4 regions of the Arthrobacter ginkgonis genome follow, and region 2 is predicted to be linked to each of the others. Evidence: riboswitches for the same ligand, from Rfam matches in the RefSeq annotation. Region 2 holds a riboswitch; each other region holds the start of a gene.

What was found. Region 2 has a riboswitch for S-adenosylmethionine ahead of sfnG (dimethylsulfone monooxygenase SfnG). Riboswitches for the same ligand answer to the same signal wherever they lie in the genome.
Region 1: linked by a shared signal. The riboswitch ahead of ABD912_RS02200 (acyl-CoA dehydrogenase family protein) and the one ahead of sfnG (dimethylsulfone monooxygenase SfnG) in region 2 are both predicted to bind S-adenosylmethionine.
Region 3: linked by a shared signal. The riboswitch ahead of ABD912_RS18120 (flavin reductase family protein) and the one ahead of sfnG (dimethylsulfone monooxygenase SfnG) in region 2 are both predicted to bind S-adenosylmethionine.
Region 4: linked by a shared signal. The riboswitch ahead of ABD912_RS02015 (O-acetylhomoserine aminocarboxypropyltransferase/cysteine synthase family protein) and the one ahead of sfnG (dimethylsulfone monooxygenase SfnG) in region 2 are both predicted to bind S-adenosylmethionine.

What each region holds. Positions count from the first base shown of each region.
Region 1 is NZ_BAABEO010000006.1:147,890-152,058, forward strand. Features, by position in the region: gene acs (acetate--CoA ligase) at 1-983, opposite strand, end outside; SAM riboswitch class I at 989-1,084, opposite strand; SAM riboswitch class I at 1,492-1,589, shown strand; gene ABD912_RS02200 (acyl-CoA dehydrogenase family protein) at 1,599-3,101, shown strand; SAM riboswitch class I at 3,292-3,380, shown strand; gene ABD912_RS02205 (LLM class flavin-dependent oxidoreductase) at 3,502-4,169, shown strand, end outside.
Region 2 is NZ_BAABEO010000023.1:158,501-162,669, forward strand. Features, by position in the region: gene ABD912_RS16930 (methionine ABC transporter ATP-binding protein) at 1-351, opposite strand, end outside; gene sfnG (dimethylsulfone monooxygenase SfnG) at 655-1,851, opposite strand; SAM riboswitch class I at 1,984-2,078, opposite strand; gene ABD912_RS16940 (ABC transporter substrate-binding protein) at 2,342-3,427, opposite strand; gene uraH (hydroxyisourate hydrolase) at 3,747-4,076, shown strand; gene pucL (factor-independent urate hydroxylase) at 4,080-4,169, shown strand, end outside.
Region 3 is NZ_BAABEO010000024.1:71,021-75,189, forward strand. Features, by position in the region: gene rpsF (30S ribosomal protein S6) at 1-227, shown strand, start outside; gene ABD912_RS18105 (single-stranded DNA-binding protein) at 269-859, shown strand; gene rpsR (30S ribosomal protein S18) at 922-1,161, shown strand; gene rplI (50S ribosomal protein L9) at 1,177-1,629, shown strand; SAM riboswitch class IV at 1,808-1,921, shown strand; gene ABD912_RS18120 (flavin reductase family protein) at 1,970-2,479, shown strand; gene ABD912_RS23590 (helix-turn-helix transcriptional regulator) at 2,476-2,574, opposite strand; gene ABD912_RS18125 (4-hydroxyphenylacetate 3-hydroxylase C-terminal domain-containing protein) at 3,101-3,334, opposite strand; gene ABD912_RS23595 (4-hydroxyphenylacetate 3-hydroxylase N-terminal domain-containing protein) at 3,295-3,543, opposite strand; gene ABD912_RS18130 (ABC transporter substrate-binding protein) at 4,111-4,169, shown strand, end outside.
Region 4 is NZ_BAABEO010000006.1:102,871-107,039, forward strand. Features, by position in the region: gene ABD912_RS02010 (CoA-binding protein) at 1-271, opposite strand, end outside; gene ABD912_RS02015 (O-acetylhomoserine aminocarboxypropyltransferase/cysteine synthase family protein) at 268-1,743, opposite strand; SAM riboswitch class I at 1,877-1,971, opposite strand; gene ABD912_RS02020 (histidine phosphatase family protein) at 2,248-2,808, shown strand; gene ABD912_RS02025 (prolyl oligopeptidase family serine peptidase) at 3,129-4,169, shown strand, end outside.

The DNA of each region.
Region 1 (4,169 bases), on a different contig from region 2:
ACGCCCTCGTAGATGACCTGGGTGACGCCGTTGGAGAGCGGCCCGTAGATCTCGTAGGTGTGCGCGGTGACCCAGGCCAGGTCGGCGGTGCACCAGTGCACGTCGGCGTCGCGCTGGGCGGGGTCCGGGTTGGAGAAGAGGAACTCGTGGCTCCACGACGCCTGGGTGAGGTAGCCGCCGGTGGTGTGGACCAGGCCCTTGGGCTGGCCGGTGGTGCCGGAGGTGTACATGATGAACAGCGGGGTCTCGGCGTCGAACGCCTCGGACTCGTGGGTGCGCGGCTGGGTGTCGACGACGTCGTGCCACCACACGTCGCGGCCCTCGACCCAGTTGATGTCGGTGTGCCCGGTGCGGTTGAGGACCAGCACGTGTTCGATCGCGTTGTCGCCGGAGACGGCCTGGTCGGCATGCTCCTTGACCGGAACGGCCTGGCCGCGGCGGAACTGACCGTCGGTGGTGACCAGCAGCTTGGCGCCGGTGTCCTCGACGCGGAAGCGCAGCGCCTCGGCGGAGAAGCCGCCGAACACCAGCGAGTGGACGGCGCCGATGCGGGCGCAGGCCAGCGTGATCACGATGGTTTCCACCAGCACGGGCAGGTAGATGACAACGCGGTCGCCCTTGGTGATGCCCAGCTCCAGCAGCGCGTTGGCCGCCTGGGAGACCAGCTCCTGGAGCTCGCGGTAGGTGACGGTGCGGCGGTCGCCCGGCTCGCCCTCGAAGTGCAGGGCCACCTTGTCCCCGCGGCCGGCGGCCACGTGGCGGTCGGCGCAGTTCACGGCCGCGTTGAGCTTGCCGCCGTCGAACCAGCGGATCTCGGGTCCGCGCCGGGCGGCGGGGTCGACCGCCGTGGAGGTGTGCGCGGTGTGCCAGGGCTCGGCCCATTCCAGGCGGCGGGCGGCGTCCTCCCAGAACGCGATGCGTTCGGCCTCTGTCCAGGCCTTCTCGGCGGCCTCGGTGCGGGCGGGAGTGTCAACGAATGTCATGCTCAGCTCCATCGGTCCTGGCTGAAGCACCTGCGCGGGCATGGCCTGCGTGGTTGCTGCGGCGTCATGGAGCCAGATCTCTCGGCCGCTCGGGATGGTTTCACATCAACTAAAAGACATGGGGCGTGCCGCGGGCAAACCGGGGCGCCCGAAAACGCAACAATTGCGCCGGCGTTTCGCCAAGGGTTCCTGCTCCCGCTTTCCGTTTCGCCAAGGGTTGTTGCTGGGTTTTGGCCCCAAACCCAGCAACAACCCTTGGCGAAACGCAGGAGGGGGGGCGGTTGGCTTTGGTGAAACGCCGCGGGACGGCCCGCGGGGGTGAGCGGTTCCCGGGGCCGAGAAGGCAAACGAGTGAAATTTCTTGGCCACAATCGGGACTTCCGGCACCGATTCCCGCGCCGGAAGCCCCAAAGAAGGCTCCGCATAAAAGAAAATTCGATCCGCACGTGACGCGGTGTGACGCGGGGGGACTTGGCGTGACGTGGATCCGTGTGACAACAATGGTGCATAACCATCCAGAGCGGCCGAGAGATCTGGCTCCATGACGCCGCAGCAACCCCTTCCCGGCATCCGGGCGGAAGGTGCTCACGCCAGAACCGATGGAGTGTGATTCTCGTGTCCCTGTCGTCCGCCTCTGCCCGTGTCAATGGGATCCAAGTCAATGGAGCCCGCGCCAAGGCAACCCCGGCCCCTGCTGCCCCCACCCAGGCGATCCAGCCCAACGCGGTCCATGACGACGCCACCCGGTTTGCCAAGGACGCCTTCGACGCGGGAAGTTTCGATGCCACGGGCTTCGACGCCACCAGCTTCGACGCGGTGCACGTGGACGGGGGAGACCTGGGTGCCGCCGACCTCGACGCCGTGGACCTGGACGCCCACCGCGCCCCGCTTCCGCCCCGCCACCTGATCAAGATCACCCCCGGCGTGCCCGCGGACGGCGGCTACGACGAGCTCGCCGAGGTCTTCCGTCCCGTTTTTGCGCGCATCGCCGAGGGCGCGCGCGAGCGCGACGCCGGCCGCGTCCTGCCGTACGAGCCGGTCGCCTGGCTGAACCAGGTCCGCTTCGGCGCCGTGCGCGTGCCCGCCACGGACGGCGGCTACGGGGCCTCGCTCAGCGACACCTTCCGGCTGCTGATCGAGCTGGCCGAGGCGGATTCGCAGGTGGCCCACCTGCTGCGCTCCCACGTCGGCTTCGTCGAGTCCATCCTGCTGCTGGAGGACGGCGCGGAGCGCCGCCGCTGGTTCGACCGCTTCGTCTCCGGGCAGCTGGTCGGCAACGCCTACACGGAACGCGGCGGCAACGCGCTGGGCCGGCTGAACACGGTGCTGCGCGAGCGCGACGGCGGCTGGCTGGTCTCGGGGGAGAAGTACTACTGCACGGGGACGATCTTCGCGGACTGGGTGGCCGTGGCCGCGGAACTGCCCGGCGTGGCCGGCCGGCACATCGCCGTCGTGCCCACCCAGCACTCGGGGGTGCGGATCTTCGACGACTGGGACGGCTTCGGGCAGCAGCTGACCGGCACCGGCTCCACCACCTTCCGCGACGTGCCGGTGGACACCCTGCTGACCCCCTCCGACCTGGTGGTGCACCCGGAATCGGCGGTGTTCCAGCTGGTGCTGCTGGCCGTGCAGGCCGGGATTTCCCGCGCGGTGCTCGCCGACGCCCGCAACGCGGTCCAGCAGCGCACCCGCGCCTTCAGCACCGGCACCGGGGCGTCCCCGCGCCACGATCCGCAGGTGCTGCAGCTGGTGGGGGAGATCTCCGCGTCGGCGTTCACCGTGGACGCCGTGGTCCTGGCCGCGGTGGCGGAACTCGAGTCGGTGATCGCCGCCCCCGGACTGACCCCCGCCGAGCAGTACGCGGTCTGCGAACTGGCCGCGAACCGCGCGCAGGCGGCGGTGCAGCCGATCGTCCTGGCCGCGGCGACCAAACTCTTCGACGGACTCGGGGCCTCCTCGACCGCCCGCGGGTGCAACCTGGACCGGCACTGGCGCAACGCCCGCACGGTCGCCACCCACAACCCGGCCATGTACAAGGCCCGGATCGTCGGGGACTACGAGGTCAACGGGGCCGCCCCGCGCAAGTTCGACGCCGTCGGGGACGCCGCCCAGGCCTAGCGCGCGGGGACCCCTGGCCGCTCTCTTGCAGGGACCCTGCTGCCCCGCGCTTTGCGGGATGGCTCCTTGAATAAACGGAAGGCGACACGCCCGTACCGGGCCAATTGTTTCGCCATGAGTCGCCCGCGGGTTGAGGCGTCGAAGGAAGTGCGGTTCCATGGATGGAGTTGCCGGTCCGGTTTTCCGGCGGCACCCATCCAGAGCGGCCGAGAGACCTGGCTTGTCGACGTCGCAGCAACCACCCTTCGGGGACGGTGCTAATGCCAGAACCGATGGAGAATCCCCGATTCACCTGAGCCCCGGAAACACCGGACACGCGCACCCGCGTGCGCCCGACGGGCCGCAGGTGCGTGACGGTGCAGGCTCCACGGATTGCCCGCCACTTTCGGAAGGAACCACCGTGACAGGGAACAGCCCCGAGGTCCCGCAGCGCCGCCACGTCCGCTTCAACGCCTTCGACATGAACTGCGTGGGCCACCAGTCCCCGGGCCTCTGGCGCCATCCGCAGGACAAGTCCGCGGACTACAACACCATCGGCTACTGGACGCACCTGGCCAAGGTGCTGGAAAAGGGCCTCTTCGATGGTCTCTTCATCGCCGACGTGCTGGGCACCTACGACGTCTTCGGCGGCACCAACGAGGTTCCGCTCCGCACCGCCGCCCAGGTCCCGGTCAACGACCCGTTCATGCTGGTCTCCGCCATGGCGGCCGTCACCGAGCACCTTGGCTTCGGCGTCACCGCCGGCACCGCCTACGAGCACCCCTACCCGTTCTCCCGCCGGCTGGCCACGCTGGACCACCTGACCAACGGCCGCGTCGGCTGGAACGTCGTCACCGGCTACCTGCCCTCCGCCGCGCGCAACATGGGCCAGGAAGACCAGATGGAGCACGACGAGCGCTACAACCATGCCGACGAGTACCTGGAGGTCGTCTACAAGCTCCTCGAGGGCTCGTGGGAGGACGACGCCGTGGTCCGGGACGTGGAGTCCGGCGTCTTCACCGACCAGTCCAAGGTCCACGAGATCAACCACGAGGGCAAGTACTTCAAGGTCCCGGGCATCGCCATCAC
Region 2 (4,169 bases):
GGTTTCCGCCGGGGTGACGCCGAGGTATTCCAGCGGCAGCGCCACGTTCTCCGCCGCGGTGCGGCGGGAGAGCAGGCTCGCGGACTGGAAGACGGTGCCGATGCGGCGGCGGGCGACGCGGAGCCTGTGCTCGGGCAGGCCGCTGAGGTCCTCGCCGTTGACGATCACCTGCCCGGAGGTGGGCCGCTCAAGGAGGTTGATGCACTGGGCGAGCGTGCTCTTGCCGGCCCCGGAGGGCCCGACGACGGCGAGGATCTCGCCGCTGGCGACGTCGACATCGAGGTGGTCCAGGACCGTGACGGCGTCGGGGCCGCGGCCGTAGACCTTCGTGAGTTGCTTGAGACTGATCATGGGGATGCTTTCCGGAAGTGGACTGCACGGGGGATCCCGGCCCGGCGGCCCCTAGAGATGGGCAGCACAGGGCAGGGCGGTGCGGGGAAGCGAACTGCGGGCAGGGCCGCTAAGCGCGGGGCAGTTGGGTCCCTGCGTGGCGACGAAGTCGATACGAAAGGGCCGTTCCCCCGCAAAGCGCGGGGCAGCCGGGTCCCTGCGTGGCGACGAAGTCGATACGAAAGGGCCGTTCCCCCGCAAAGCGCGGGGCAGCCGGGTCCCTGCGTGGCGACGAAGTCGACACGAAAGGGTCTGCCCCGCGCGCTAGGCGGGGGACCCTTCCAGGCTGGTGGCCGGGAGCAGGTCGGTGTTGAGCTCGGTGCCGTTCTTGCGGGCCAGGTCCGCCTCCAGTTCGCGAACGATCGGCAGCACGTCGCGGCCGAAGGCGGCGACCTCCTCCTGGAAGTGGAGGTAGGCGGTCAGGAGCAGGTTCACGCCGATCTTCTTGAACTCGATGATGCGTTCGGCGATCTGTTCGGGGGTGCCGATCAGGCCGGTGCGGAACCCGTCGTTGTACTGGATGAGGTCCTCGAAGGTGGAGTCCTCCCACATGCCCTTGCCGTCCTTCGTGGACTGGCCGGCCTCCTTCACGGCGGCGGCGAAGCCCTCGACGGCGGGTCGGTGGGCCTTGGCGATGATCTCGCGCAGGGTTTCGGTGGCCTCGGCCTCGGTGTCGCGGGCGATCACGAACCCGTTGATCCCGAAGCGGGGCTTGGCGGGCGCGGTGCGGGCCCCGGAGGAGGCGGCGGCCAGCACGCCGGAGATGTTGCCCTTGAAGCCCTCCAGGTCGCGGCCGTTGGAGAAGTACCAGTCGGCCGTGCGTCCGGCCGCGGCCTGCGCGGCCGTGGAGTTTCCGCCGAAGAAGATCTCCGGGTGCGCCCGGCCCGGGATGTCCAGCGGGGCGGGGGAGAGGGTGAAGTCGGAGATGTCGTAGTGGCTGCCGTGGAAGGAGAAGTCCTTTTCGGTGAGCAGACCGCGCAGGACGGTGATGAACTCCTCGGTGCGCACGTAGCGTTCGTCGTGCTCCAGCCAGGGCAGGCCGAAGTTGGTGAATTCGTCCTTCAGCCAGCCGGAGACGATGTTCACGGCGGCGCGGCCGTTGGAGATGTGGTCGGCGGTGATCAGCCACTTGGCGAGCACCCCGGGGTGCCACATGCCCGGGTGGACCGCCGCGATGACCTTCAGCCGCTCGGTCGCCCCCAGCAGGCCCAGGGTGAACGCGGTCGCCTCGTGCTGCTTGTCCGCGCCGTAGGACGCGGCGTAGCGGGTCTGGGAGAGCGCGTACTCGAACCCGGCGTCCTCCGCGATGCGGGCCAGCTTCTTGTTGTAGTCGAAGTCCCAGCTGGTGCGCTGCTCGATGGTGGAGACCACCAGGCCCCCGGAGACGTTGGGGACCCAGTAGGCGAACTTCAGCGGCGTCTGCAGGTCGGCCGCGGCGGACACGGGGGTGTTGGTGCTCATGTTCGAATTCCTTGGGGGACGGCGCCGGACGGCGTGGGGCAGTGCGGCGGGGTGCAGGGAATCCCGGACAACGGCGGGCCGCGGCACCGGGGGGAATCCGGGGCCACCACGGCCGAAGAAAAGCTTGCGCTTTCTCCATCGTTTCTGGCGGTAGCACCTTTCCGGCGGAGTCCGGAAGGTTGCTGCGGCGTCAAAGAACCAGATCTCTCAGCCGCTCGGGATGGTCGTTCCAGTATGGGCACAAAGGGCGTAATCATCAAAGAATCTTTTTTCAAATGCTACGAAATATGGAGTTCATCGAACAATCGACAGCTGTTGCCAGAGTTTATCGACAGGTGTTGTCCTGAGCGATCGACATCTGTAGCCCTAGCCTTGGCTCCGTTCCGCGCCCCGGCCGGCACGCGCAAGGGGGGACGACGGCTCGCCGTCGTCCCCCCTTGCTGTGGTTGCCTCGCGTAGTGCGCCCCCGGGATTTTGCTACCTTCCGGGACTACTTGAGGTCCGGGTGCTCCGCGTAGACCTCCTCCAGCAGGGAGGTGTCGAAGAGGTCCTCGACCGTGAGGTCGTAGCCGGCCAGCTTGAGGATTTCCACGTTGTCCGCCATGAGCTTGTCCGACATCGTCATCAGGCCGTTGGCCTCGGTGTCCGCGGTGGAGACGAGCTTGTTCTGCTCCTCGGCCTGGCGGACCTCCTTCTGCATTTCCAGGCCCAGGTCGGACCCGTACTCCTCGACGGCCAGCCGGGCGGACTCCTCGGGGTCGGCCACGGCGTCCTTCCAGCCCTTGATCATCGCGACCAGGAAACCCTTCAGCGCCTCGCGCCGGGTCTCGATGTTCTCCTCGGTGGTGACCAGCGATTCGGCCATGAACGGCAGGCCGTTGTCCGCCAGCGGAAGGTTTTCGACGTCATGGCCGTCGAGCTCCAGGGTGAGGGATTCGTTGGTGATGTAGGCGAAGAAGCCGTCCACCTCGCCGTTGACCAGCGGCTGCGGGTCGTACTGGACCGGAATGACCGTCAGGCTGGACTTCTCGATGCCGTTGACCTCCAGCAGGGCCTCGAACAGGGTCTCGTTGACGCCGGCCTGCACGCCGATCTTCTTGCCCACCAGGTCCTGGGGGGTCTTGATCGGATTGTCGGCCAGCGAGGTGACCGTGAACGGATTCTTCTGGTACTTGGTGCCGATGATCTTCAGCGGGGCGTCGTCCTCCTGGATCACGGGAGCCACCCCGAGCGGGCTGGAGGTGCCCACCAGGGCGCCTCCGGCGAGCACCACGGTTTCGGTGGAGGTGCCGCCGGGACCGCCGGCGACCAGGTTGACCTTGCTGAAGCCAGCGTCCGCGAAGTAGCCCTTTGCGTCGGCGAAGTACTCGCCGGCGAACTCGGCGTTCTTGATCCAGGACAGGTTCATGTCCAGCGTCCCGAGGTCCGCGGCCGCGGAACCGGCGGCGGGGCTTGACGTGGTTGCGGGCGAGCCGCCACCGCAGGCGGTCAGGGCAAGAACGGCCGCCGTGCCGGCGGAGGCCAGCGAGAGGCGCAGCGTGGAACGGCGGGTGGTGACACGGGACGAAACCTTCATGCTTGGTCCTTTGCGAGTTGGATGGAAGCCCGGGGACGGAGGATCCGGGACTACCCTGCCGACGCTACGAACCGGTTGTTTCATCCGAAGATGGGAGGCGTTACTGACGCGTTAACTGGAATCCGTGCCGCGCGGCTCATGGGGCCGGGAAGCCTCGCGGGCGCGGGGCGAGGCGCAGGCCGAGGGTCATGAAACAAAAGTTTTACGCGGCCGAAACGGCACGCCTTCATGCGCTCCGTAACGTGGCCCCAGGACGGTTGCGGCAACCCGCACGTCCGGCCGGGCCGACCGCCCGGCCCGCACCATGGAAGGACCGACCATGACCACCAGCCTTGTCAGCACGCACGTGCTGGACAACGCAACCGGCGCACCTGCGGAAGGCGTCGCCGTCGTGCTCCAGACGCGCGCGGGCGACCGCCTCGCCGCCGCCGTCACGGATGCCGACGGCAGGGCCGCCGATCTCGGCCCGGCCGTGCTGGCCCCCGGCGCCTACCGGCTGGTCTTCGACACCGGCGCCTGGTTTGCGGCCCGCGGGACGGACGCGTTCTTCCCGGAGGTTGCCGTCGCGTTCACCGTCGACGACGCCGCGCACTACCACGTGCCGCTGCTGCTGAGCCCGTTCGCCTATTCGACCTACCGGGGGAGCTAGACCATGGAAAAGATCTTGGACGGGGCCGGCATCATGCAGAAGGACACCACCATCGCCTCCGGGTCCGTGGTGCTTGGCGCCAATCAGTATGGC
Region 3 (4,169 bases), on a different contig from region 2:
TGGACGTCGTCCGCAACGATGGCGGAACCATTGACAACGTAGATGTCTGGGGCCGTCGCCGCTTGGCCTACGACATCAAGAAGAAGAACGAGGCCATCTACGTGGTGGTTAACTTCACCGCAACCCCGGCCACCTCCGCGGAGCTTGACCGCCAGCTGTCTCTGAACGAGACCATCCTGCGCACCAAGATCATCCGCCCGGAGGACCAGAAGGTTTCCGCAGAGTAATTCTGCGGTTTCCCTCGTAGAACAAGACGACAGGAGGCACGATGGCAGGCGAGACCGTCATCACGGTTATCGGTAATCTCACCGGTGACCCGGAACTTCGTTTCACCCCGTCCGGGTCCGCAGTGGCGAACTTCACCATTGCCTCGACCCCGCGGACCTTTGACCGTCAGAGCAACGACTGGAAGGACGGCGAAACGCTGTTCCTTCGCGCGTCGGTCTGGCGCGAGGCTGCCGAAAATGTCGCCGAGACGCTGACCAAGGGCATGCGAGTCATCGCCCAGGGCCGGCTGAAGTCGCGTTCCTACGAGACCAAGGAAGGCGAGAAGCGCACCGTAATCGAGCTCGAGGTCGATGAAATCGGCCCGTCGCTGCGGTACGCCTCCGCCAAGGTCACCCGCACCCAGCGCTCCGGCGGTGGTGGCAACGGTGGCTTCGGCGGCGGCAACGCCGGCGGTTTCGGTGGCGGCAACGCAGGCGCCAACGCCGGTGGTTTCGGTGGCGGCGGCAACGCCGGCGCCAACTCCGGTGGCAACTGGGGCGCCCCGGCCGAGGACCCGTGGGGTTCCCCGGCTTCCGGCAACAACGGCGGAGGCTGGGGCAGCAACCCGGGCTCCGACGAACCGCCTTTCTAAACAACTTATCCACCATCCCGCAGAGAACTTCTGCGGGCTCCCCTTAGTAAAGGAGCTCCACGATGGCTAAGGCTGAACTCCGTAAGCCCAAACCAAAGTCCAACCCCCTGAAGGCCGCTGACGTCAAGGTCATCGACTACAAGGACGTCGCGCTGCTGCGCAAGTTCATCTCCGACCGCGGAAAGATCCGTGCCCGTCGCGTGACCGGCGTCTCCGTCCAGGAGCAGCGCAAGATCGCTCAGGCCATCAAGAACGCGCGCGAAGTTGCCCTGCTGCCTTACTCCGGCGCTGGCCGCGGCTAAGGAAGGGAAACCAACATGGCAAAGCTCATTCTGACCCATGAAGTCACCGGCCTGGGTGCCGCTGGCGACGTCGTCGAGGTGAAGGACGGTTACGCACGTAACTACCTGCTGCCCCGCAACTTCGCCATCACCTGGAGCAAGGGTGGCGAGAAGCAGGTCGAGTCCATCAAGGCCGCCCGTGCTGCCCGCGCCGTCGCTTCCCTGGAAGAGGCCAAGCAGCTCGCTGCGTCCCTGTCCGCCAAGCCGGTCAAGCTGACCGTCAAGGCTGGCGCCACGGGCCGCCTGTTCGGCACCGTCAAGGCCGACGACGTCGCCAAGGCTGTCGAGGCCGCTGGCCTGGGCAAGATCGACAAGCGCAAGGTGGAAATCACCGAGCACATCAAGTCGACCGGTGCCCACCAGGCCACCGTCCGCCTGCACGAGGACGTCTCCGCGACCATCGACCTGCAGGTCGTCGCCGCGAAGTAAGTCTGGCAACAGCATTCCACCGGTGCCCTAGGGTGCCGCGTGGCGAAAGGGTCCCGCTTCGGCGGGGCCCTTTTGCGTTTCCTCAAATTGCGTTCTGACAGCCCGTTTCGACGCAGTACGCAACAGAAGCCCGGGTTCCTTTGACCGGGCGCCCGCCAGCGCCGTAGCGTTGGTGACGAATCAAGAGCGTCAACGCGAAGCCCTGGCTTGTTGGCCGACAACCCTCTTTCGGTAGTGGGGTGTTCCAGGTGATGATTCGGCCGCCCGGAAAACCGGCCGGCAAGTACCGCGTGGGGGGGGCGCCATACCACCCGCGCGCCCGACGTCGAAGGATCAAGCCATGGCCCTCACCGATGACCTCTCCGCGAACTCCCTGCGCACCGCCTTCTCCCGCTTCCCCTCCGGCGTCGCGGCGCTGTGCGCGATCGTCGACGGCGAGCCCCAGGGCATCGTCGCCTCCTCCTTCACCGTGGGCGTGTCCCTGGAGCCGCCGCTGGTGATGTTCGCCGTTCAGAACTCCTCCCGCACCTGGCCGGTGGTGCGCCGCAACGCGCGCATCGGCGTGTCCATCCTCGGCGAGGCCCACGAGGACGTCTGCCGCCAGATCTCCGCCCGCACCGGCGACCGCTTCGCCGGGCTGGCCCTGGACTCCACCGACGAGGGCGCGCTGTTCCTGCACGACGCCGCCCTGTGGCTGGACTGCTCCGTGGAGCAGGAGATCCCGGCCGGGGACCACCACGTGGTGCTACTGCGCGTGCACGGCCACGCCACGCACGACGACGCCCACGCCCCGCTGGTCTTCCACGGCTCCGCGTTCCGCCGGCTGCAGAGCCGCGACGCGCTGGTCTAGCCGCCCCGGTTCCCGGCCCGCGCCGCGAGATCCCGCCGATAGGCGTTGGGGGAGCGGCCGCAGGCCTGCCGGAAGACGCGGGAGAAGTGCCGCACGTCGCGGCCCCCACCGTTCGGCGACGAACCCCATGGCGTCCGCGAAAGAGGCGGTCACCAGGTCCACCGGCGCCGCCGACTCCCCGTTGAACCGCCGGGCATAGGGCAGCGTCGAGTCGTGGACCGTGAAGTCCTTGGGTCCCAGCGCCGCCGAGTTGGCGCCCTGTTCGATGGTGCTCCGGCCCGCCAGGTGCAGCGAGATGCCGACGAACGGGTCCGCCCCGGCCGCGGCCAGCCGTTTGGTTCGGTCCACCCAGTGCGGCCCGGAGGAAACCGTGAAGGGCCGGATCCCGTTGACGGTGACGGCCTCGATCAGCGCCGAAGGAGGGGTGCTCGCTCCTGATTCCCAGCGGCAGCATCAGCCCGTCCACCAGCACCCGCCGCTCGGGCAGGTGCGCCGCGGTGCGCGCGCAGTATCCGCCCTCCGGGCCGTCCTTTCCGCCATCCTCACCAAGCCATGCACGACGCCGGCCCGCGCCACCAAGGCGGGGCCGGCGTCGTGCGGTGCCCGCTAGAGATTGAACTGCTACAGGTTGAATCGGCCGATCATGTTCACGTCCTTATTGCGACCAGGCCCGGGACGGTCCAGTAGTCCTCGTCGCACTCGCCCATGAACTGGTCGGCGAACGCCCCCGTAGCTGCCCCGGTAGTAGCGCTCGTCGTGCTTGTGGCGGGAGCCGAACCCGGTGTTGGTGGCGTCCCACAGGGCCTTGAGGGTCTTCACGCGCTGCAGGGAATCGATGCCGTTGGACCCGGGCACATACTGGCCAGGAAGGACGCCTTGCAGTCCGGGCTGCGCCCCATCCAGCCGTAGGACATTTTGGCCCACTCGGCGATCGCGTCACGGCCCTTGATCAGGTCCGCGGAGGACTTCGGGGCCCTGAACCAAGCGTAGGTGCGGCCTTCCGCTGCCCCCAACCCTACGGATGTATGCCCCGCTGTGGGCGCAGAGTGCAGGAGGGGGGGCATCCCAGCTCAGAGCGTCTGGCCCGCCGCGGCCCGGGCCCGCCGGGACGGACCACCACATCCTGTGACCCGTGGTGCGGGTGTCAATGCCTGGGGTGTGGAACGGGATGGTGCTGGGCGCATGTGGTGGTTTCCTCCCGGGAGGCGACGTGCCCGGCGCCCGGGCGGCGGGGGCTTGGAAATGCGTCCGGCCGGCGCCGTCGAGGTGCCTCATTCCTTGGAGGCCGAAAACCGACAAATCACCATCGGGCATACCAAAAGTGGAAATTGGCCAAGAAATCTTGCCAATTAAGGTGACATGAACCACGTTCTATGGAAATCTGTATACCAGTTGAGGTCGACTGGTTCCTGCGAGATCGGATGCCGGGCCGAACTCACCGAACCGAGCGGCACTCCCTGATCAGCTTCGCCCGCCCCTAGGGCAGGCACATTGAAAGGTTTCCCATGGCTCGCACCACTTTCCGGATGACATCCCTGCTGGCGGCTTGCGTCGGCACGGGCCTTCTTGTGACATCTTGTGGTCTCTCCGCCCCTGCTTCGACGAATGGGGCCCCGTCCCGCGACGAGGCCGTGGTGATCGGTACACGCCTGATGGCGGAAACGCTCGACCCGCAGCAGGCCTCGAACGC
Region 4 (4,169 bases), on a different contig from region 2:
CGTGCTTGCGGAAGACCTCGACCAAGTCCGGCACCTCCGGCAGGTCCGCCAGGGACTTGTAGACCGGCTGGCCCAGGATCGTGTCCACCACGGGGTTCACGAAGTAGACCTTGAACCGGGTGGAGGAGAGCAGGTAGGTCGCCACGAAGTAGGACGCGCGGGACGGCTTGTCCGAGGCGCCCACGATCGCGATCGAGGTGGTGTTGCGCAGGATGTCCAGGCGTTCGGGGGCCGACGGGCCCACCCAGGTGCGCTCTGCGGTGGCGGTCACTTGGAGGCCCCTTCCTCGGCTGCAATGGATTCCTCAACGGATTCGACCACCCGGGTGCCCGGCTCCGTCACCTTGGCGCGGGCCGCGGGGATGGTGCAGGCCTCGCCGTCGTAGGTCGGCGCCGCGAATTCGGTGGTGCTGAAGACGTGGTCCTCGTGGTCTCGGCTGGGGCCGTGCTCGGCGCCGGCCTGCTGGGAGGCGGTGAGCGCCTGGTCCAGGTCCCACAGGATGTCCTCGAGGTCCTCCAGGCCCACGGAGAGGCGGATCAGGTCCTCCGGAACGCCGCCGGCGACCAGTTGGTCGGCCGTGAGCTGCTGGTGGGTGGTGGACGCCGGGTGCAGGACCAGCGTGCGGGCGTCGCCGATGTTGGCCAGGTGGCTGGCCAGCTGCAGCGCCTCGATGAACTTGGCGCCGGCGGCGCGGCCGCCCTTGACGCCGAAGCTGAACACGGAGCCGACGCCCAGCGGGAGCAGCTCCTTGGCGCGCTCGTGGTGCGGGTGCGTGGGCAGGCCGGCGAAGTTCACGTAGGTGACGCGCTCGTCCTGGTCCAGCCATTCGGCGACCTTCTGGGCGTTGTCCAGGTGGGCGTCCATGCGCTGGGGCAGGGTCTCGACGCCGATCAGCAGCTGGAACGCGGACTGCGCCGGCAGCGACGGGCCGATGTCGCGCAGCTGCTCCGAGCGCAGCTTGGTCAGGAAGCCGTACTCGCCGAAGTTGCCCCACCAAGAGACGTTGCCGTAGCTGGGCACCGGCTCGGTCATCTGCGGGAACTTGCCGTTGCCCCAGTTGAAGGTGCCGGATTCAACGATGACGCCGCCCAGGGTGGTGCCGTGGCCGCCGAGGAACTTGGTGGCGGAGTGGATGACGATGTCCGCCCCGTGCTCGATCGGGCGGATCAGGTATGGCGGGGTCAGAGTGGAGTCCACGACCAGCGGAACGCCGGCCTCGTTCGCGACGGCGGCCAGGCCCCGGAGATCGGCGACGTCGCCGGAGGGGTTGGCCACGATCTCGGTGTACACGGCCTTCGTGTTCTCGCGGATCGCGGCCTTGTAGTCGGCCGGGTCCGTCGAGTCGATGAAGGTGGTGTCGACGCCGAAGCGGCGCAGCGTCACGTCCAGCTGCGTGATGGTTCCTCCGTACAGCTTGGAGGAGGCGACGATGTGGTCCCCGGCCCCAGCCAGCGCGGCGAACACGAGGAACTCCGCGGCCATGCCGGAAGCGGTGGCGACGGCGCCGATGCCGCCCTCCAGGGAGGCGATGCGCTCCTCGAAGGCCGCCACGGTGGGGTTGCCGATGCGCGAGTAGATGTTGCCGTACTTCTGCAGGGCGAACAGGTTGGCGGCGTCGTCAGTGTCCTTGAAGACGAACGACGAGGTCTGGTAGATCGGGACCGCGCGGGCGCCGTGTTCGGCGTCGGGGGTGCCCCCGGCGTGGAGGGCGCGCGTGCGGAAGCCGAACTGGTGTTCTGCCATGAGGCGGGGGCTCCTTCAAGGTTGGTGGCGGGGAGGTAGGTCGATGTTGATTCCGGTGCCGTTGCGGCGGACAACGGCGGCCCACGGCACCGGGGGATCCGGCGCCACCACGGCCGAAGAAAAGCTCGCGCCTTCCCCATCGTTTCTGGCGGTAGCACCTTTCCGGCGGCGTCCGGAAGGTTGCTGCGGCGTCAGGGAGCCAGATCTCTCAGCCACTCGGGATGGACCGAACCATCCTCCCAAAAACCGGCCCCCCGATCAAAGAATGTTGACCACCGTTGCGCGTGGCCGCGATCTGACCGAAGATCCGGCGGCGGTCCCCCGTTATCGTTCAGACTGCTCCCACACCTCGCTCCGCTCGGCGCGGGTCCCTCGCCGCCTAGCGTCCATGAGCCTCCCAATCCTCGCTGGCGCTCGGATCGGGGCCCTCGGCTCATAGCGTCCAGGTGGCTCCCACACCTCGCTCCGCTCGGCGCGGGTCCCTCGCCGCCTAGACTTGGGCGCATGCAGGCACGGATCGCTTTTGTCAGGCACGGGGAAACGGACTGGAACGCCCAAGGGCGGTTGCAGGGCAGCAGGGACATCCCGCTGAACGACGCCGGCCGGGGACAGGCGCGGGAAGCCGGCCTGGCGCTGGGACGCGGACGGTGGGACCTGCTGGTCTCCTCGACGCTCCATCGCGCCGCCGAGAGCGCGGACATCATCGGAGCGCTGATCGGGCTTCAGCCGTCCCTCCGGCTGCCCGATCTGGTGGAGCGGAACTACGGCGCGGGTGAGGGCCGCATTGTGCAGGGGCTTCCCCGGCCCCAGATCGACGCCCTGCTGGCCACGGGGGAACCAGAGGCCTCCGTGGCGGCGCGCGGAGTGGGCGCCATTGACCGCCTGGCGGCCGAGTACCCCGGACGGCGGATCGTGGTGGTCGCCCACGGCACGATCATCCGCCTGACGCTGAATGCGGTGCTCGGCGGCAGCCACCCGCACGTGGAGAACGGCCAGGTCCTGGAACTGGACTGGGACGCCCGGGGCCGGGACGTCCGCCCGCGCGCGCTCATGCCAAGACAGTAGGCAGCCCTCGATAGCCGGCGGTTCCTGCCCCTCCACAGGCCGGGACCGCCGGCTTTTTCGTGGCCATCCCGGGACGGGCATGTATTAAAAAGCATTGACGATCGTCTCAAATTTGAAGATACTCAACGTGCGGGGTGCGCGGTTCACGGCGGGCCGGCAAGGGGCGGCTCCAAGTCGGCGCCCTTGCCGCCCGCCGCGAATCTTTCCGCGCCGAAGCCATTCCTTCCGCACTGACGATCTTTTCGCGGTGAGGTCCTTTTGTGCTGGGAATCCTTCCGCGGCGCATTCCTCCCCGCCCGGAAACGAGTTGGAGGCATTCAATGAAGAACCGTCCACGCCCTACACGCTTGCGCGCGCTCGCCGCCGCCGTCGCCCTCGCGGCAACGCCGCTGGCCCTGGTGCCAGCACCCGCCGTGGCCGCCGAGGATGAAGCCCATCAGGTCAAGGGGGTTTTCCATCAGGACGAGCCCGGCGAGGTGGTGTATGAGGCGGTGACCCCGGAGGACTGGAACGGCACCCTGGTGCTGGACCTGGACTTCAACCGGTGGACCGGGGAAAAGCGGGAGTGGTTCCTCTCCCACGGCTACGGCATCGGCGGCATTCAGCGCACCCAGAACCAGACGGCCTACGAGATCAAGAAGTACGTGGACGACCTCGTGGCCACCCGCGGCGAACTCATGGAGGCCGGAACGGAGGAGCCCGCCAGGACGATTGCCGTCGGGGCCTCGCGGGGTGGCTTCGTGGCCCGCATGTCCGTCGAGCATCGCCCCGACGTTTTCGACGGGGCGCTGGCCTTCGCCGGCGGCGGAGCGGGGGTGCTCGGTTCCTGGCTGAGCAAGGCCGACGCGGTGTGGGCCCTGAAGACGCTGGTGGACCCCGCGGCCCCGCTGGCCATCAACAACCTCCCCGACATTCCCGCCGGGGCGAGCTACGGCCCCGACTACCAGCAGGACGTCGCCCTCGCCGCCTTGGTGGAGAAGGCCCGCGGGGACGACGCCGGCACGGCCCGGCTGATGCTGGCCAGCGCGCTGGAGCAGGCCACCGCGTGGCCCTCCGGTGCGGAGGCGCCCGGCGCGAACGACTTCGAGGATCAGGCGCAGCGCATCGCCGACAGCTTCGCCTGGGCGAACCCGCAGTTCGTCCACAAGGAGATCGAGGACATGGCCGGGGGCCCGGTGGTGTGGAACCACGGCGTCGATTACGCCGCACTGCTGGAGGATTCCGGGGCGATCGAGCGGGTCCGCTACTGGTATGACAAGGCGGGCCTCGACGTCGAGGACGACCTCGCGAGGCTGGCGGGGGCCCCGCGCTACTCCGCGGACGCGGCGGCGATCGGCACCCTGGACGAGAAGGGCACCTTC